Alloactinosynnema sp. L-07: one gene and its partner. The protein of the gene in region 2 binds, or shares a complex with, the protein of the main gene of each other region. Links are inferred from orthologs where the notes say so. Each region holds a gene or a part of one and is shown on either strand. Other genes may lie near its edges.

What was found.
Region 1: the proteins of BN1701_RS04665 (region 2) and BN1701_RS26065 are in contact, whole or in part, in a solved structure (PDB 8BNU), measured with the Escherichia coli proteins. The link is inferred for Alloactinosynnema sp. L-07 from one-to-one orthologs.

Annotation. Positions count from the first base shown.
Region 1 is NZ_LN850107.1:5,724,460-5,741,156, forward strand. Bases 12,542-15,378 are described here. They hold BN1701_RS26065 (acetyl-CoA C-acetyltransferase), read left to right. Parts: upstream 12,542-13,238; coding sequence 13,239-14,519; downstream 14,520-15,378. Other genes in these bases: BN1701_RS26060 (3-oxoacyl-ACP reductase), read right to left, coding at 12,542-13,150; BN1701_RS26070 (ATP-binding protein), read left to right, coding at 14,645-15,378. Outside these bases: BN1701_RS25995 (hypothetical protein), read left to right, coding at 1-599; pdhA (pyruvate dehydrogenase (acetyl-transferring) E1 component subunit alpha), read left to right, coding at 912-2,114; BN1701_RS26005 (alpha-ketoacid dehydrogenase subunit beta), read left to right, coding at 2,114-3,139; BN1701_RS26010 (dihydrolipoamide acetyltransferase family protein), read left to right, coding at 3,143-4,516; BN1701_RS26015 (carboxypeptidase-like regulatory domain-containing protein), read left to right, coding at 4,773-6,140; BN1701_RS26020 (ABC transporter permease), read left to right, coding at 6,249-6,776; BN1701_RS26025 (hypothetical protein), read left to right, coding at 6,773-7,189; BN1701_RS26030 (SCP2 sterol-binding domain-containing protein), read right to left, coding at 7,202-7,819; BN1701_RS26035 (SCP2 sterol-binding domain-containing protein), read right to left, coding at 7,837-8,481; BN1701_RS26040 (TetR/AcrR family transcriptional regulator), read left to right, coding at 8,562-9,215; BN1701_RS26045 (helix-turn-helix domain-containing protein), read left to right, coding at 9,293-10,369; BN1701_RS26050 (hypothetical protein), read left to right, coding at 10,366-10,920; BN1701_RS26055 (MaoC/PaaZ C-terminal domain-containing protein), read right to left, coding at 10,977-11,810; more of BN1701_RS26060, read right to left, coding at 11,810-12,541; more of BN1701_RS26070, read left to right, coding at 15,379-15,838.
Region 2 is NZ_LN850107.1:948,923-952,398, forward strand. What follows is about bases 1-2,965. They hold BN1701_RS04665 (3-hydroxyacyl-CoA dehydrogenase NAD-binding domain-containing protein), read left to right. Parts: upstream 1-382; coding sequence 383-2,548; downstream 2,549-2,965. Other genes in these bases: BN1701_RS04660 (acetyl-CoA C-acetyltransferase), read left to right, coding at 1-363. In the rest of the region: uraD (2-oxo-4-hydroxy-4-carboxy-5-ureidoimidazoline decarboxylase), read left to right, coding at 3,161-3,476. UniProt on the Escherichia coli protein: Catalyzes the formation of a hydroxyacyl-CoA by addition of water on enoyl-CoA. Also exhibits 3-hydroxyacyl-CoA epimerase and 3-hydroxyacyl-CoA dehydrogenase activities.

The DNA of each region.
Region 1 (16,697 bases), 4.8 Mb from region 2 along the record:
GCGCCTACGACAACGGCGCGGTCAACGCGAAGCTGAGTGGGCGCAAGGCGACCGAGTCCAAGTCCGGCGACTTCACCGTCTGGCGCACGAACGAGGACGACAAGATCGAGATGGACGGCCCGATGAGCGATGTCGGCCCGCTCAACCAGTTCAACGCGATCCGGACCAGTCCGACCGAGTTCACGCACTCCGCTTCCGGCGCGCGGCTGGGCTGGTTCGACCAGGGCAGCCTGCTCGACGATCCGACGATCAAGACCCTCGCCACCTGCCTGGACGACGTCTCGGCGGCGATCATCCAGGCGGCCGTGGAGCGCAGGCCCGCCGTGGCGGCCGGGGTCCGGATCGGCGACGACACCACCGACATCGTGTGCCTGCGGGCCAAGTCCGAAGAAGACGCGGGCGAACTGCGCAAACAGCTCGAAGCGACCCTCAAAGGCGCCAAAACGGCGTCAGGCACCCCCTGGTCGAAAATTCTGCCAGGGGCCACCGTCGAAACCGTGGGGGACACCGTGCGGATCAGCGCCAAGAGCGAGACGCCCGGGATGGTGTTCTCTGCGCTCAGCCGGGGCGACCTCGACATGTTGGTCAACTTCGAGTGACGCAGCTCACGACCGGACATGAAGGTTCTTCCAGGTCGCGGACCCGACTCTTCTGAGCTGCTGTGACCGCGTGCCCCTTTGAGCCCCTAACGTCGGGAATCCGAGCGTTTTCGCTGATCAGCGGCGCATTCCCGACGGCTAGGGGCCATCCGGGCCTCACCACTGTTGCCCCGAACGTGTCAGGATGTCGGGGAGAACCGTCAGCGCCGACGGTGGCCAACCATCCAGAACCGGGTGGGCGAGGTGACCGGCGGCGCGGCTGCATGCCGTCGCCACGAGCGACTGTGCGGCCCAGACACGAGGAGAACGCACATGTCGTCCCCAGAAACGTGGACGCACCCGGAGCCCCGTGAGGGCCCCGCCGCCACCGCCGCTGCCCCAACAGCAGAGCAGGTGATCGCGGGTTTGCGAGCGACAAGCGAAGGCGGTCCGGAGCTGGTCCAGCTCCTGACCCCCGAGGGTGAACGGGTCGAGAACCCGGAGTTCGACCGCTACGTCGCCGATGTCACCGCCGACGACCTGCGCGGGCTGTACCGCGACATGGTCCTGGTGCGGCGTGCCGACCGGGAAGCCAACGCACTGCAGCGGCAGGGCCAGCTCGGCATCTGGGTCCCGCTGCTCGGCCAGGAGGCCGCGCAGATCGGGTCGGGCCGGGCGATGCGACCCACCGACATGGCGTTCCCGAGCTACCGCGAGCACGGCATCGCGTGGTGCCGGGGGATCCACCCCAAGGAACTCCTGGGCATCTTCCGCGGCACCGACAACGGCAGCTGGGACTCCAACGCCACCCGCTTCCACCCGTACACCATCGTGATCGGCAACCAGGTGCTCAACGCCGCCGGTTACGCGATGGGCCAGCGGTTCGATGGCAAGGTCGGAGACGACGACGGGGAGGCCACCGTGGTCTTCTTCGGCGATGGCGCGACCTCGCAGGGTGACGTGCACGAGGGCTTCGTGTGGGCATCGGTCTACGACGCGCCGCTCGTCTTCTTCTGTCAGAACAACCAGTGGGCGATCTCCGAGCCCACAGAACGCCAGACGCGCCTGCCGCTCTACCAGCGCGCTCGCGGCTACGGCTTCCCCGGCATCCGGGTCGACGGCAACGACGTCCTCGCCACCCTCGCCGTCACCCGGTGGGCGCTCGACGCCTGCCGCCACGGCAACGGGCCGGTCCTCATCGAGGCGTTCACGTATCGGATGGACGCCCACACCACGACCGACGACCCGACGCGCTACCGGCTCTCCGACGAACTCGAGGCCTGGAAGCTCAAGGACCCGATCGAGCGGCTGCGGGTCAACCTGGTCCGCCACCACGACGCCGACCAGGAGTTCTTCGACTCCGTGCAGGCCGACGCCGACGCGCTCGCCGTGGAGCTGCGCGAGTTCTGCTTCAACATGCCCGAACCGCCGGTCGAGCAGATGTTCGACAACGTCTACGCCGAGGCGAGCCCGGTCCTCGACGCGCAGCGCGACGAGTTCCTTTCCTACCACGCAGGCTTCGGAGGTGAGCACTGATGGCCGCACCCGCGATCAACAAGCCCGCTACTGACTCCAGGACCCAGTCGCTGACCCTGGGCAAGGCGCTCAACCTCGGTCTGCGCACCGCGATGGAGGCCGACCCCAAGGTCATCGTCATGGGCGAGGACGTCGGCAAGCTCGGCGGTGTCTTCCGAATTACCGACGGTCTGCAGAAGGACTTCGGCGAGCACCGCGTGCTCGACACCCCGCTGGCCGAGTCCGGCATCATCGGCACCGCGGTCGGCCTGGCCGTGCGCGGCTTCCGGCCGGTCTGCGAGATCCAGTTCGACGGGTTCATCTTCCCCGGCTTCGACCAGATCGTCTCCCAGGTCGCCAAGCTGCACGCGCGCACGCAGGGCCGGGTCAAGGTGCCCATGGTCATCCGCGTGCCGTTCGGCGGCGGCATCGGCGCGGTCGAGCACCACTCCGAGTCCCCCGAGTCGTACTTCGCGCACACCGCGGGCCTCAAGGTCGTCACCTGCTCCAACGCGGTGGACGCCTACTGGATGATCCAGCAAGCCATCCAGTGCGACGACCCGGTGCTGTTCTTCGAGCCCAAGCGCTACTACCACTCGGCCAACATGAAGGCCGACGTCGACACCTCGGCCACGCCAGAGCCGCTGTTCGCTTCGCGCGTGCTGCGCACCGGGACGACCGCGACCGTGGTGGCCTACGGGCCGTCGGTGAAGGTCGCGATGGACGCGGCCACCGCCGCGGCCGAGGAGGGCAAGTCGCTGGAGGTCATCGACCTGCGCACGCTCTCCCCGCTCGACCTGGCCCCGGTCTACGACTCGGTGCGCCGCACCGGTCGGCTGATCGTGGTGTCCGAGTCGCCGTCGGAGGCGTCGCTGACCTCCGAGATCGCGGCCAAGGTGCAGCAGGAGTGCTTCTACTCGCTGGAGGCGCCCGTGCTGCGGGTCAACGGCTTCGACGTGCCGTACCCGCCCGCGAAGCTCGAAGAGCACTTCCTGCCCGACCTCGACCGAGTGCTCGACGCCGTCGACCGCTCGCTGGGGTGGTAGTCGATGCCTGAGTACAAGACTTTCCCGCTGCCCGACACCGCCGAGGGCCTCACCGAGGCCGAGATCCTGTCGTGGCACGTCAAGCCGGGCGACACGGTCACGGTCAACCAGATCATCGTCGAGATCGAGACGGCCAAGGCCGCCGTCGAGCTGCCCTGCCCGTGGGCGGGCGTGGTCACCGAGCTGCACGTCAAGCCCGGCCAGACCGTCGACGTCGGCGCGCCGATCCTGACCATCGACGTCGACCCCGGTGGCGCCGCCAAACCGACCAACGGTTCCACTCCCGCGGCGGCCGCGCCGGTGGAAGAGGAAATGAAGCCGCTGGTCGGCTACGGCTCCAAGACCGTCACCGCCAAGCGGCGCGCGCGCAAGGGCCCGGCCGTCCCCGCGTCGGCCGCGGCCGAGGCGGCACAGAGCACGGTGGCCGCCGCGTTCGAGCACCACCAGGGTCCTGTGCCCGACCCGGAGCCGGTCGTGCCCGACAGCCCGGCCGCGCTGCTCGACCTGCCCGGCGGGTACGTCCCGCTGGCCAAGCCGCCGGTCCGCAAGCTGGCCAAGGACCTCGGCGTCGACATCCGCTCGCTCACCGGCAGCGGTGAGAGCGGCGTGATCACCCGCGCCGACGTCGAGCGCGCCGCGTCCGGACCGGTCGACACCCCGGCCGCCGTGGTAGCCCCGCGCGGCGAGCGGCGGGTGCCGATCAAGGGCGTCCGCAAGGTCACCGCGCAGGCCATGGTCGCCAGCGCCTTCACCGCGCCGCACGTCACCGAGTTCCTGACACTCGACGTCACGCCGATGATGGAGCTGCGGGCGAAGCTGAAGAACCACCCGGAGTTCCGGGGGGTCAAGCTGACCCCGCTGGCGTTCTGCGCCAAGGCCATCGCCATGGCCGTGCGCCGCACGCCGGAGGTCAACTCGTCGTGGGACGAGGCCGCCCAGGAGATCGTCTACAAGGACTACGTGCACCTGGGCATCGCGGCCGCCACGCCGCGCGGCCTGATCGTGCCCAAGATCCGCGACGCCGACACCCTGTCGCTGCGCGAACTCGCCGAGGCGCTCGACCTGCTGACCACGACGGCCCGGGACGGCAAGACCCCGCCCGCCGACATGGTCAACGGCACGATCACGATCACCAACGTCGGCGTCTTCGGCGTCGACACCGGCACCCCGATCATCAACCCAGGAGAGTCCGCGATCCTCGCCTTCGGCGCGATCCGGGACACCCCGTGGGTGGTCGACGGTGAGATCAAGATCCGCAAGGTCTGCCAGCTCGCGCTGAGCTTCGACCACCGCCTGGTCGACGGCCAGCAGGGCTCGGAATTCCTCGCCGACGTCGGCGCGCTGCTCGCCGACCCGGCGCTGGCGATCACGTACTGACCGAGCCGCGAAACCCGCTGTCCCGTTCGCCGGGACAGCGGGTTTTGTCATGGGGGACCAAAACACTGGACTCGCGCGCGGCGACACCCGATGGTCAAGATCGGCTTCGGCGGATGGAGACCTGCGGATGTTTCGACGAACGACTCTCTTGTGTGGTGCGCTGCTACTCCTGCTCGGCTTCGCCACGGCACCTGCGAACGCGACGACAGAAGTCGGTTCACTGTCGGCTCGGTACACGACCGCGGCGGGCTCGCCCGTGACGAACGCCGGGGTCTCGATCTTCGACATGACGCAAACCCTGCGGGGCTGGGGTGTGACCGACGTCGACGGCTGGATCCGCATCACCAACGTCCCGGTCGGCGACTACAAGATCCTGTTCCGCTCCCCGAGTGGTCGCACCCAGTGGGCGACCCAGAAGTCCGACTTCGCCACCGCCGACCCGATCGCCATCCAGGCAGGCGTCGAGACCGTGCACCGCGAGATCTCGCTGCCGACCGGCGGCATCGACCTGACGGTGCGCGACGCACGCACAGCGGAACCGACGGTCGGGGCCTGCCTGTCCACGCTGTCCGGACCGATGCCGATTCGCGGCTGCACCAACGGCGCGGGTCGACTCGTCATCAGCCAGGTCACCGTGGGCACCTACACACTCCTGGTCACACCGCCGCAGGGCTACCTCACCGAGACACTGCACGACGTCGTCGTGTCGGAAGACCACACCACGGCACTGGCCGTGGCGGCGACCAAAGCTGCTCGACTCGCCTTCACCATGCGGGACAAGGCCACCGGCACGCCCGTCAGCGGCGCGTGCGTGACACTGGTCGAGGCAGGCGCGCGGGGCGTCGTCGGGACCGAGTCGATTTGTGCCGACGACCAGGGGCTCGTGCGGTTCGACGGGATGCGGCCAGGTCGCCATCGCGCGTTTGTGCGGGCCACCGACAGTGTGCACGGCAGCCAGTGGGTCGGCGTCCACGGCGGTACGGGCAACATCGACCGGGCCAAGTGGATCGAGGCCGTCGCCGGGCAGACCGCGCATACCGCCGTCGACCTCGACCGCGCGGGAACGATCTCCGGAACGGTCACCGCCGCGCGCGACGGCCGACCGGTCCATGGACTCTGCCCGACCGTCACGCCTGCGGGCCCATCACCCAGCCAACCTGCCGGTGTCACCTGTACCGCGGCTGACGGTCGCTACACGATCAGCGGACTCGGCCCCTACGACTGGCGACCGCAGTTCCCGGACTACACCGGCGCCTACGCGTGGACGTGGTCCGGCGGTGCCGCCCACCGGCTCGACGCCAGGGCAATCACGGTCTATTCAGGACGGAACAGGACTGTTGACGTGCGGCTCGCCGACGCGGGAACCGTCACTGGACGCCTAATCGGCGCGACACGACCGAGCGAGTCCATCGTCGTTCGGGCGTTCAACGACCGTACTGGCGACTACGCGGCGCCGGAGGGTCGGATCCTCCCCGGGCCTGAGTATGTCCTCACCGGCCTGGGCTCGCAGAAGCTCGTGATCACCTATCTCGCGTCGGTGGCACCGGACGTCGCGTGTTCAGGGCCGGTCGAGGTCGAAGCAGGCGGGGTCGCACAGCTCGATCTCGTGGTTCCGACGCCGTGACAAGTGCGGGCCCCTATAGACCGTTTGCGTGATACCCGTCACAGGGCGGCGGGAGTGGCCGATACTGGGGTTGTCGGCTCGATTCCGCACGCTCGAAGGCGGCGCGACATGCCCCACGACCCATATCAGGACCGCAGGCGTCCTCACCAACGCAATGTCGGTGGTTACGGCAACCGCAACGTCGGTGGCAACTACCACGAAGACAACCGCGCCTGGCACCAGAACGTCGACAATCGCCACGGCCGGTACGCCAACCGCGACTACATCGAGAACCGCAACCGCGCCTACTACGAGGGCGACCAGTTCCACGTGGACACCGGTCAGGACATGGGCATCGGCCGGGGCAGCGGACGTGGCATCGGCAGGCTCATCGCCTTCATCGGCATGGTCATCGCCCTGGCCGGGTTCGCCGCGTTCGCCTGGACGATCTTCAGCTTCGGCGCGAGCATCAACGACGGCGGCACGCCGGACCTGTTCAACAAGGAGTTCAACGGCCTTCCAGTCATCCCGATCGCGTTCGGCGCTTTCCTGGCAGGCGGCCTTATCGCGGGTGCCGGGCGATCCATGTCGAAAGCGGCACTGCGCCGCCACGAACAACGCGAGCGGGACCGACGGCGACGGGAGTACTACCGATGAGCCAGCAGAACATCGGCGGCAGCGGCAACATCAACGTCGGCGGCAACTACCACCAGGACAACCGCACCTGGCACCAGAACGTCGACAACCGCGGCGGCGTGTACGCGGGCCGCGACATGGTCGTGCAGGTCCCGCCAGAACTGCTGCGCGACCTCGACCACCTGAGCGGCCTGCTCGGGAAACTGCGACTCAGCGAGCAAGAGCGCTCGGCGGCGGCGTCCGCGCTCGGCCAGGCCCGGCAGGCGGCCGACCAAGCCGATCCGGAAGGCGTGGGGAATCACCTGCACCGGTTCACCCGGGCTCTGGTCAACGCGGGCGCCGTGGCCCAGGCAGGCACCTCGCTGACCGACGCCATCGGCCGCATCGCCACCTGGCTGGGCCCGGTCGGCGCGGCGGTGCTGGCGTTGCTCTGAGCCTGGGCCGAGTCAGGCCTTGGGCAGGTCGAAGTAGGAGATCAGGGTGGCCGCGAAGGCGATGTCGCCCTTGACCTTCACCTTCGCCGACAGGAACAGCATCGGCAGGCTCACCGTGCCCGCGACCGCACGCAGGAAGTCGGCGGGGGCGATGGTGACGGTGACCCTGGCGTCGGCGGTGGGGTGGTCGGCGGACTCGCACGTGCCGTTGTCGATCACGGTCTCGAACCGGTCGAAGCCGCCATCGCCCGCGCCGCCGGTGAACCGCCAGTGGATGACGGCCTGGAGATTGGCGGCGCGGTCGCGGTCGAGGTGGGTGGTCATCCGGCTGAAGACCTCCTCGAACACCACCTGACGCAGTCGTGGCTGCTCCATCAGCGCTTCGAGGTGGTCGCGGGAGCAGCGGCCGAGGAAGCGGATGAACACCTGCGTGCTCATTCCCGCGAACTCCAGGCCGGTGCCCGACGAGCCGAGGATGTCGAGCACCTCGATCAGCCGGACGAACTGCGCCGGGGTCAGCTTGGCCGGGTCGATCGCCTCGGCGAAGCCGTCGAGGTCGTGGATGGTGCGCGGCTCGATCCGGTGCCACTTCTGCTTGCGCCGCCACGACCGCTTCCGTCTTTCGGGCATGGCTGCAGTCTGCCCCGTCAAGCGCGTGGGAGGTCGAACAGGCCGGTCAGACCCGCCGCGAAGGCCAGGTCACCGCGGACCTTGAGCTTGCCGGTCATGAACAGCACCGGGGCCGAGGCGTTGTTGGTGATCAGCTTGAGGAAGTCAACCGGGGACACCGTGATGGTGGCTCGCGGCTGGCCTTCCAGGTCCCGGTTAACGGAACAGACCCCGTTTTCGATCAAGGTCTCGTAGCGGTCGTAGCCACCTTCGCCCGCGCCTCCGGTCAGCCGCCAGTGCACGACGGCGTGCAGGCCGCCGGTGCGGTCCTGGCGCAGGTGGGTGCCCATCCTGCGGTAGACCTCGTCGAGCACCTGCGCCCGCAGCGCGGGGTCGACCATGATCGACTGGAGCTGGTCCTTGGAGGCGTCGGTGATGATCTTGGCGAAGGTGACGGCGGCCAGCTTGGACAGCGCGAGGTCAGCGCCTTCGGCGGCGAGTCGCGCGAACGCGCGCAGCATCGTGGACAGGCCAGTGCGCCCGAGTTTCCTCGGATCGATCGCCCGCCCGATAGCATCGACATCTATGTCCATCGTGGCCGCTTCCTCGATGGTCAACCGATCAAGCAGCTCCACCAACTCCCGCGGCTTCAGCGCGTCGAGCGTCCGGCGGGTCTCGGTCATCGGGTCAGCCCTCCTTACCTACTGACGAGTAGGCTACGGGCGAGTAGATTTACGTGCAAGTAGGAATTGGAGGCCATCGGGTGAGCGTCGAAGAAGAGCGCAAACCGGCGCGGGTGAAACGTCTGCCCCGCGAGGTCCGCGAGCGCCAAATCCTCGACGCCGCCGTGCGGGTCTTCTCCCAATACGGCTACCACAACGCGTCGATGGACGAGATCTCCGAGGTCGCCGGGGTCTCCAAGCCGATGATCTACGCCTACCTCGGCCACAAGGAAGACCTGTTCGCCGCCTGCATCCGGCGCGAGGCCACCCTGCTGATGGAGGCCATCGCGGCCGGGGTCAGCAGCGACCTGGCCCCCGACATGCAGCTGTGGCACGGCCTGCGCGCCTTCTTCCAGTTCGTCGGCGAACAGAAGCAGAGCTGGCGGGTCCTGCACCGCCAGGCCACCTCCCAGGGCGGCCCGTTCAGCGAGGAACTCCTGGCCATGCGCGGCCGCGCGATCAACCTGGTCGACGCCCTCCTGGTCCGCTCAGCCACCACCCGCGGCGAGTCCCCAGCCAAGTCGACCGAGGCCATGGCCGCCGCATTGGTAGGCGCCAGCGAGTCCCTGGCCGACTGGTGGCTCGACCACCCGGAGGTCCCGGACACGACCGTGGCGTCGTGGCTGATGAACCTGGTCTGGATGGGCTTCGGCGACCTGGTCACCGGCACGATCTGGACACCGACCCCCAAATGAGTGCGCAGATTCGCCCGGTTGGGTAACGACTGCACCCACTCGCTTGACACGTGCGAAAATCGCACGACCATAGGGGTATGGAATGGTCGGCTGTTGGTGAACGAGTACGGGAGGCCCGGCTGGCGGCAGGCCTGTCGCAGGAGCGGCTCGCCCAGCTCGTCCAGCTCGAGCGAACGAAGATCGCGAAGATCGAGTCAGGCGATCGGCATATCGACGCGCTCGAACTCGTCCGCCTGTCGGAGGCGCTCAAGGTTCCGATGAGCCACTTCCTTTCCGCCAGACCGCAGGTCGTATCCCGACGCGCCCAGATCGTCGAAGACACCGACAGCGAGGCAGCTCGCGAGTCGTACCGGATCGAAGCCGCTCTGCTCGCCTGGCTGCGCGAGGTTCGGCAGTTGGAGAACCTCGGGGTATTCACAGCACCCGCCGCCATGTCGTACCAGGATGGCGCCGCCGACGCGGAAGCTGCCCGAAAGGCGGCACTCTGGCTCCGAGATCAACTCGGTCTTTCGAACCGTCCAATTGAAACTCTGATGTCCGTGTGTGAGGCGGCAGGTCAGCTCCTGCTTGTCGACAACATCCCGGGAGACGGCGCGTCGCTCATCGATGGCGACACCGCTGTCGCCATCATCAGCGGAAAAGCCGACCCCGGACGCCGTCGCGCCACGGCCGCACATGAACTCGGGCATTTCATCCTGGGTGATGAATACTCCAGCGACCTTGGCGTGGCGGTGTCCAGAGCTGAGCGCGAAGGCATTGTGGACGCTTTCGCATCCGAACTGCTGCTCCCCACGCAGGTCATTTCCGAGAAATGCCGGACGAACAGCCGGGATGACCTCGTCATCATGGCTGCGCGCTACCGCACCTCCTGGTCACTCGCGGTCCGCCAAGCAGCCCACGCGGGAGTCATCGGCGACCAACACGTGCACAAATGGTGCGCGGTCGCTCCTACACAAGCGGAACTGAAGGACGCGGTCGGCTGGGCACCCCAGGCCGATCTCAACAGTGTCCGGGTCCCGCCCAAATACGCGCACGCCGTAATCAACGCATGGCGAGCGGCCTACATCACGGCTGACCGCGCCGTCGAACTCATGCACGGACAGATCCGGCTCAGCGACTTACCGACGGTCGCTGGCAAGGAGCCCGAGCCGTGACGGCCCCATCGAGCAAGTTCGTCCTGGACGCGATGTGCCTGAATCACTTCGCGCGGATCGACCGGCTCGACGTCCTTCGCGATCTGCTCGTCGCGGACCAGTGCTACACGACGTACGTAGTGTTGAACGAGATCAAAGATGGGGTTCATACTCACCCACTCCTCGCAAGCGCCCTGGAAATGGACTGGGTGAGGCCCAGGCGTCTCGACTCGATTTCCGAGCTGGACTGCTTCGCGAAGTGGATCGAACGAGTCGGCGCCGCGCGAAGGAACCAGGGCGAAGCGAGCGTGTTCGCGGCCGCCGAACTATTGGGCGGGATCGCCATCACTGATGACGGCGACGCCCGGAAGGTCGCGAGCAAGTTCGGACTCGCGGTCCACGGAACCATCTGGCTGCTGGCACGCGCCTGCAACGACAGCAAACTCACGCCGGTGGCCGCCGGAAACCTGGTCGATATGCTTCAAGCGTCGGGAATGCGACTCCCCTGTACCGGTGCGGAGTTTCCAAGCTGGTGTCATGAACGCGGTTTGATCCAGCTCTCACCTGAATAACCAGGGCCTTGAGCCTAGCCCGACGGCCACCGGATCGGGTGACCGTCAGGCTGGCGTCACAGCGGGGTGATGATCCCGTCAACGTGCGGCTGCGGCTTCCGCGCGTTGATCAGATCGAACTTCCACCCACCACCCTGCTCCCGAGCCACAAACCCCACCTTGGCAGGCAACAGCACCGGCAACTTGAACCGGACATCCACCGAATACGCCGAAGGCAGCCGCCCCTCAAACGCGGCCAAACACCGAGCCTTCGTCCACATGCCATGCGCGATAGCCCGAGGAAACCCGAACAACTTGGCCGTCAACGCATGCATATGGATCGGGTTGCGATCACCCGAGACCTCCGCATACCGCCGCCCGATATCGTCCGGAACCTTCCAGAACGACGTCGGCTCAGGCAGTTCAGCCCGCTCGCCCGACTCCGCCTCACCAGACCCGCCACCACGCCGCAGATAAGTGCTGACGTCGTGCCAGATCACTTCACCATCGACAGAGGCCTCGCTGACCATGTCGAACTGACGCCCTTTCGGATGCGCACGCAGATTCTCCACATGCACCCGAAGATCGAACTTCTCGTCCACCCGCAAAGCCCGAGTCTGCGTGATCCGGTTCGCCACATGCACCGAACCGACCAGCGGAAAAGGGAAATCGCCGTCGGTCATCAGCTTGACCTGCATAGGAAAGGTCAACATGTGCGGATACGTGGCAGGCAGCTCATCAGTCAGCCGGAATTCACACACCCGGTTGTAGGCAGCCAGATGCTCCGGATCCACCGCGACACCGGACCGCACATAATCGCGGTCCGGCAGCGCGCCGCCCTTCTTGGTGAAGCCCGCGAGGACCGCCTTGGGGAACAGCAGCCCCAGGTTCGGCGACTCCTTGAGCTCCATCACGCCCCCAGCAGGCTCTGGCCGCAGACCCGGACCACGTTGCCGTTGACCGCGCCCGAGGCCGGGCTGGCGTACCAGGCGATGGTCTCGGCGACGTCGACCGGGAGACCGCCCTGCGACATCGAGTTCATCCGACGGCCGGCCTCGCGGATGAACAGCGGGACCGCGGCGGTCATCTTGGTCTCGATGAAGCCGGGGGCGACCGCGTTGATCGTGATGCCCTTGGCCGCGTACTCGTCGGCGTAGGCGTTGACCATGCCGATGACCCCGGCCTTGCTGGTGCCGTAGTTGGTCTGGCCCAGGTTGCCCGCGATACCCGCGATCGACGAAACCCCGATGATGCGCCCGCCCTCGCGGAGCGCACCTTCAGACAACAGCACCTCGTTGACCTTGAGCTGGCTGGTCAGGTTGACCGCGAGGACCGAGTCCCACGCGCCGTCCTTCATGTTGGCCAGCGTCTTGTCGCGGGTGATGCCCGCGTTGTGGACCACGATGTCGACGCCGCCGTGGCGGGTCTTGAGGTGCTCGACCAGCTTGGCTGGGGCGTCGGCGGCGGTGATGTCGAGCTGGAAGGTCGACCCGCCGACCCGGTTGGCGACCTTGGCCAGGTCGGCGCCCTGGGCGGGGATGTCGAGGGCGATCACGTGCGCACCGTCGCGGGCGAGCACGTCGGCGATGGCCGCGCCGATGCCGCGGGAGGCGCCGGTGACCAGCGCGATCTTGCCCGCCAGCGGGGCGGTCCAGTTCTCCGGCTCGCTGACGTCGCCGCCGTGCGTGCCGATCCGGATGACCTGGCCGTCGACGTAGGCGGACTTGCCCGACAGCAGGAAGCGCAGGGTCGACTCGACCTTGTCCTCGGCGCCCGGCTGGACGTAGACCAGCTGCGACGTCGCGCCGCGCTTGAGTTCCTTGCCCAATGACCGGGTGAAACCCTCGAGCGCGCGCTGGGCGATCAGCTCGCCCTGGTCCTTCGCGGCCTCGGGCGGGGTGCCGAGCACGACAATCCGACCCGACGACGCGACCGAGCGCATCACCGGGTGGAAGAACTCATAGAGCCCGCGCAGCTGCTCCGGGCTCGCGATCCCGGTCGCGTCGAACACGAGCGCGCCGTACTTCTGGGTGTCGGTCCCGGCCGAGGTCAGCACCTCGATCCCGGCGGACTTCAGCACCTGGCCGAGCCCGTCGGCCAGCCTTCCGGTGCCCCCGACCAGCGCGGGGCCGGTCAGGGCGGGCTCGCCCGGCTGGTACCGCCGCAGCGGCTCGGGGTTCGGCAGTCCGAGACGCTTCACGAGAAGCCGTCCGACGCCGGAAGTGCTGAACTGTTGGTAGCGGTCAGTCATTCGTTGCGCCTCCCTACTCGCTAGTAATCCTACTCATGAGTAGGTTAGAATGCTACCGCAGATGTAAATCCGTGCTCAGGAGGATGAGATGGCCCCTACTCGCGTACGCCGCGTCGCGGTCGTCGGCGGGAACCGGATTCCGTTCGCCCGGTCCAACGGGCCTTACGCCCGAGCGTCGAACCAGGACATGTTCACCGCCGCGCTGGACGGGCTCGTGGCCCGGTTCAGCCTGCAGGACGTCCGCGTCGGTGAGGTCGCCGCGGGCGCCGTCCTCAAGCACAGCCGCGACTTCAACCTCGCCCGCGAGTGCGTGCTTGGCAGCAAGCTCTCGCCCGAGACGCCCGCCTACGACGTGCAGCAGGCCTGTGGCACGGGTCTGCAGGCGATCATGCAGGTGGCCAACAAGATCGCGCTCGGCCAGATCGACTCGGCCATCGCCGGCGGTGTCGACACCACCAGCGACGCGCCGCTGGCGCTCAACGACGATCTCCGGCGCATCCTGATCGCGCTCAACAACGCCAAGACCGTCGGGCAGCGGCTCGCGCTGGCGGCCAAGCTGCGGCCCAGCCACCTGGCGCCGGAGCGCCCGGAGAACTCCGAGCCGCGCACCGGGCTGTCGATGGGCGGCCACGCCGCGCTGACGGCCAAGGAGTGGGGGATCACCCGCGAGGCGCAGGACGAGCTGGCGGCTTCGAGCCACCAGAAGCTCGCCGCCGCCTACGATCGCGGGTTCTTCGACGACCTGGTCACCCCGTTCCAGGGCCTCGCGCGCGACCAGAACCTGCGGCCGGACTCGTCGGCGGAGAAGCTGGCCAAGCTCAAGCCCGCGTTCGGCGGCCCCGACGGCACCATGACCGCGGGCAACTCCACCCCGCTCACCGACGGCGCGTCCGCGGTGCTGCTGGCCTCGGAGCAGTGGGCCAAGGAGCGCAAGCTGCCGGTCCTGGCGTACCTGACCTTCCACGAGACGGCGGCCGTCGACTACGTCCACGGCGGCGAGGGCCTGCTCATGGCGCCCGCCTACGCGGTGCCGCGGATGCTGGCGCGGGCCGGGCTGACGCTGCAGGAGTTCGACTTCTACGAGATCCACGAGGCGTTCGCGTCGCAGGTGCTCGCCACGCTGGCCGCGTGGGAGGACGTCGCGTTCGCCAAGGAGAAGCTCGGCCTGACCGAGCCGCTGGGCTCGATCGACCGGGCGAAGCTCAACGTCAACGGCTCCTCGCTGGCCGCGGGCCACCCGTTCGCCGCGACCGGCGGCCGGATCGTGGCGACGCTGGCCAAGCTGCTCGACGAGAAGGGCTCGGGCCGCGGCCTGATCTCGATCTGCGCGGCGGGTGGCCAGGGCGTCACGGCCATCCTGGAGAAGTAAGTACGGTCCTCTACGGCTCTCTAGTCTTCGGACTAGAGAGCCGTAGTCGTTTCTACGGTCGACACGCCGTAGGGGATTCTCGCCAAATATCGGGCTGACACTAGAGACGCCGATACCGTCGGATGATGGACCCGGTCCGCAACCCGTTCGCCCCCGGCGCAGGCCAGCGCCCGCCGGAACTCGCAGGCCGCGAGAAGGAGTTACAGGCCTTCGAGGTGGTCCTGGAGCGGGTCGCGCGGGGCCGCCCGGAACGAAGCCTGGTCCTCACCGGCCTGCGCGGCGTCGGCAAGACGGTCCTACTGGGCGAGCTGCGCTCGATGGCCGTCCGCCGCGGCTGGGGCGCGGGCAAGATCGAGGCCCGCCCGGACGCCGACCTGCGCCGCCCCCTGTCGGCCGCGTTGCACCGCGCAGTGCGTGACCTGGCCGTGCGCCACCGCGCGCCGGACCGGGTGGAGCAGGTGCTTGGCGTGCTCAAGGCGTTCGCGCTGCGCGCCAGCCCGGACAACGCCAAGCTCCGCGAACGCTGGCAGCCGGGCATCGACGTGCCCGCCACCACCGGCCGCGCGGACTCCGGCGACATCGAGATCGACCTGGTCGAACTGTTCACCGACGTCGCCGAACTCGCCCAGGACGTCGGCACCGGCGTTGCCGTCCTCATCGACGAGATGCAGGACATCGGCGCCGACGACATCTCCGCACTGTGCGCCGCCTGCCACGAACTGTCCCAGTCGGGCGCCCCGTTGGTGGTCGTGGGCGCGGGACTGCCGCACCTGCCCGCGGTGCTGTCGGCGAGCAAGTCCTACTCCGAGCGCCTGTTCCGCTACGTCCGGATCGATCGCCTGGACCGAGCCGACGCCGACCAGGCCGTGCTGGCACCGGTCGACCGCGAGGAAGCCGGGATCACGCCCGCCGCCCTGGACGCGCTCTTCGAACGATCGGGCGGCTACCCGTATTTCATCCAGGCCTACGGCAAAGCCGCCTGGGACGCGGCCCCGGACGATCCGATCACCGTCGAAGACGTCGCGGTGGCGGCCCCCGAGGCGGAAGCGGAACTGGCGGTCGGCTTCTTCGGCTCGCGGTACGAACGAGCGACCCCTGCGGAGCGGGAGTACCTGCGGGCGATGGCGGAGCTGACGGAGGGAAAGGACGAGGGCGCGGGCACGTCGGACGTGGCCGTCTACTTGGGACGCAAGCCGTCGTCGCTGTCGCCCGCGCGGGACTCGCTGATCAAGAAAGGTCTGATCTACTCGGCGGAACGGGGCAGGATCGCGTTCACGGTGCCCCACTTCGGCCGGTACTTGCTGGGGATGGACGAATAAGCAGCCCGGCGATCCGTGCGCATCGGGCCGGCGTCGTCCAGGATCTCGCCGCCGCCATCCGAGCCCTAGTCGGCCAGGGCCCGCCCATACGGGCGGCGGCGAGGGCCGGGGAGTCCGGGGCAAGGTACCGGCAAGTCAATTCAAGGAGGAGCGATGCGGTCGTGGTGGGGCTGGGGAACGGTCGAGGACGCCGTCACCGACGCGGAGGCCGTTGACCTGGTCACCCGGGTCCGCGCGGTGCTTCCAGAACACGACTTCACCGACCACGCGCCACCCGCGCCGGAGGACCTCGGGATAGCGCCCTCTCGGGTGACGCCCCCGCCTCGCTGGCCGAGCTGTGTTCGGATGACGTGGTCGACCGGGCCGCGCACGCACACGGGAAGGCGTTCCGGGATGTCGTGCGGAACCTGCACGGGCGGCTCGACCACGTGCCGGACCTGGTCGCACGGCCCGGGTCCGAGCAGGACGTGATCGACATCCTCGACTGGTGCACCAGGGCTGAGATTCCGGTGATCCCGTTCGGTGGCGGCAGTTCGGTGGTCGGTGGGGTCGAGCCACGGTTCGACGGACCCGCGGTGACCATGGATCTCTCCCGGCTCGACCAGGTGCTGGACATCGACCGAACCAGCCGGGCCGCGCGGGTGCAGGCCGGGGTGTTCGGCCCGCACCTTGAGGACCAACTGCGCCCGCACGACCTCACCCTGCGCCACTTCCCGCAATCGTTCGCCTTCTCCACTCTCGGGGGCTGGCTGGCGACGCGCGCGGGTGGGCACTTCGCCACGCTCTACACGCACATCGATGACCTGACCGAGTCGCTGCGGGTGGTCACGCCGGTGGGTGTCAGCGAGTCGCGGCGGCT
Region 2 (3,476 bases):
GCCCGGATCGTCTCCGCCGCGGTCACCGGCGCCGAGCCGACCATCATGCTCACCGGTCCCACCCCGGCGGCGAAGAAGGCGCTGGCCCTGGCGGGTCTGACGCCGGACGACATCGACCTGTGGGAGCTGAACGAGGCGTTCGCGGCGGTCGTCCTGAAGTTCATGAAGGACCTCGACATCCCGCACGAGAAGATCAACGTCAACGGCGGCTCGATCGCCATGGGCCACCCGCTGGGCGCCACCGGCGCGATGATCACCGGCACCATGGTCGACGAGTTGGAGCGGCGCGGTGCCCGGCGCGCGCTCATCACCCTGTGCATCGGCGGCGGCATGGGCGTCGCGACCATCATCGAGCGCGTCTGATCCCGGAGAGATCACTCAAATGACTGAGAACATGTTCAAGTGGGAGTCGGACGCGGACGGCATCGTCACGCTGACGATGGACGACCCTGGCCAGTCGGCCAACACGATGAACGAGACCTTCCGCGTCTCGCTCGCCGCCACCGTCGACCGACTTGAGTCCGAAAAGGACTCGATCGCCGGCGTCGTGCTGACCTCGGCCAAGAAGACCTTCTTCGCGGGCGGCGACCTCAAGCTGATGGCGAAGGCGGGCCCGGCCGACGCGCAGGCGATCACCGACCAGTGCAACGGCATGAAGCGCGACTTCCGTCGCCTTGAGACCCTTGGCAAGCCGGTCGTGGCCGCCATCAACGGCGCCGCGCTCGGCGGCGGCCTGGAGCTGGCCCTGGCCACCCACCGCCGCATCGCACTCGACGTCAAGGGCAGCGAGATCGGCCTGCCCGAGGTGTCGCTCGGCCTGCTGCCCGGCGGCGGCGGCACCGTCCGCGTACCGCGCCTGATCGGCATCCAGAACGCGCTGCTCAACGTGCTGCTGCAGGGCCAGCGCAACAAGCCCGCCAAGGCCAAGGAGATCGGCCTGGTCGACGAGGTCGTCTCGACGCCGGAGGAGCTGATCTCGGCGGCCAAGGCGTGGATCAAGGCCAACCCGGCCGCCCAGCAGCCGTGGGACGTCAAGGGCTTCAAGATCCCCGGCGGCGCCCCGTCGCACCCGGCGTTCGCGGCGAACCTGCCCGCGTTCCCGGCGAACCTGCGCAAGCAGCTCAAGGGCGCCCCGATGCCCGCGCCGCGCAACATCCTCGCCACGGTCATCGAGGGCTGCCAGGTCGACATCGACACGGCGACCAAGATCGAGACGCAGTACTTCGTGGAGCTGGTGATCGGCCAGGTCTCGAAGAACATGACCAAGGCGTTCTTCTTCGACCTGCAGGCCATCAACAAGGGCAACAGCCGCCCCGACGGCCAGCCGCAATGGCAGGCCAAGAAGGTCGCCGTCCTCGGCGCCGGAATGATGGGCGCCGGTATCGCCTACTCCAGCGCGCGGGCCGGGATCGATGTCGTGCTCAAGGACGTCACCCTTGAGTCGGCCGAGAAGGGCAAGGCGTACTCGGAGAAGATCCTGGCCAAGGCGGTGTCGAGGGGCAAGCTGACCCAGGAGAAGGCCGACGAGGTCCTCGCCCGGATCAAGCCGACCGCCGACCCGGCCGACGTCGCGGGCGTGGACCTGGTCGTGGAGGCCGTGTTCGAGAGCCCCGAGCTCAAGAAGAAGGTCTTCAGCGAGATCGAGGACCTGGTCGCCCCCGACGCGCTCCTTGGCTCGAATACGTCGACCCTGCCGATCACGCTGCTGTCGGAGGGGGTGAAGCGGCAGGAGGACTTCATCGGCCTGCACTTCTTCTCCCCGGTCGACAAGATGCCGCTGCTGGAGATCGTCGTCGGCGAGAAGACCAGCGACGTCGCCCTGGCCAAGGCGTTTGACTACGCGCTGCAGATCAAGAAGACCCCGATCGTCGTCAACGACAGCCGAGGCTTCTTCACCAGCCGGGTCATCGGAACGTTCATCAACGAGGCCGTGGCCCTGGTCGGCGAGGGCGTCGCGGCGTCCTCGATCGAGCAGGCAGGCCTGCAGGCGGGCTACCCGGCCGCGCCGCTGCAGCTGCTCGACGAGCTGACCTTCACCCTTCCGCGCAAGATCCGCGAGGAGACCAAGGCCGCCATCGTGGCGGCGGGCGGCACCTGGAATACCCACCCGTCCGAGGTCGTGCTGGACCGCCTGATCGACGAGTTCGACCGCAAGGGCCGGTCCTCGGGCGCGGGCTTCTACGAATACGACGACGAGGGCAAGCGAGTCGGCCTCTGGGCAGGCTTGGCCGACGCCTTCGCCGTCGAAGGCGTCGACGTGCCGCTGCGCGACATGCAGGAACGCATGCTGTTCGCCGAGGCCCTGGAAACCGTGAAGTGCTTCGACGAGGGCGTCCTGCGTACGATCCCGGACGCCAACATCGGGTCGATCTTCGGCATCGGGTTCCCACCCTGGACCGGTGGTGTCATCCAGTACATCAACGGGTATGAGGGCGGCCTGGCAGGCTTCGTGGCCAGGTCCCGCGAGCTGGCCGACCGCTACGGCGCTCGGTTCACCCCGCCCGCCTCCCTGGTGGAGAAGGCCGAAAAGGGCGAGATCTACAAGTAAGAACCAAGCAAGGCAGGAGAAGGGCGGTCCCACCAGGGGCCGCCCTTCTCCCATTTCAAGGGAAGGGAGAGGGGGAGGAAGGACAGTGGGGAAGCGAGTGGGGAGGGTTGGTGATCCTCCGCCAACCCAAGGGGCCCAACAGAACGGTCTGTTTGGGTGGTTCGCCTTGATTCGGGGTAAATGGGCCTAAACGCGCGGTGCGGGTGAGGTTCCTTGAGCTCGCCTTTTGACCCGCACAGGCCCATTTTCGGGGTCCCCGAATCAAGGCGAACCACCCAAACAGGCGCCTCCCGCCAAGCTGGCCGACGAGCACCGCCCGGCCGACGAGCACCACCACACCGGCCGATGAAGCACCGCCAGCCAGCGACGAGCACCGCTAAGCCCGCCCGACGAAGCACCGCAGGCCCGGCAAGCACCCCGGAAGCCTGCCCAGCGTCAGCCCGGAGAGATCGCGGCCCGCCATGATTCCTCCGATCCCCCGATTCTGCCGCCGGACGCAACCGAGTTTCCGCAGCTAGCCAACGCTGTAGGGGCCTCCAGCGACCACCTGACGACTGCATGAATTCCCCGTTGTCAGTGGCCGCGAACAGCCGGCCGGTGTCTACTTGGCTGGTGCCCGGCGACTCATTCCTGTCCAGACTCAACGCCGCCGACTCCGAGGGGGCCATCGCCACGCTGCTTCCCTGTTGTGCGTCGCGGCGTTGGGCTGGGGAAATGGCGGACAACCGGCCCTACCGGGACCTCCACAGCCTGACCACCACCTCCACCGAGATCTTCGAGCGACTCGCCTGGGATGACGTGCGCGAGGCACTCGACGCCCACCCTCGGATCGGTGAGCGAGCGGCGGGTCCGAGTCAGGAAGCGACCTGGTCGCGGGCCGAGCAGGCCGCCGCCCAGGGGGCCGATGATGAGCTGAAACAGGCCAACA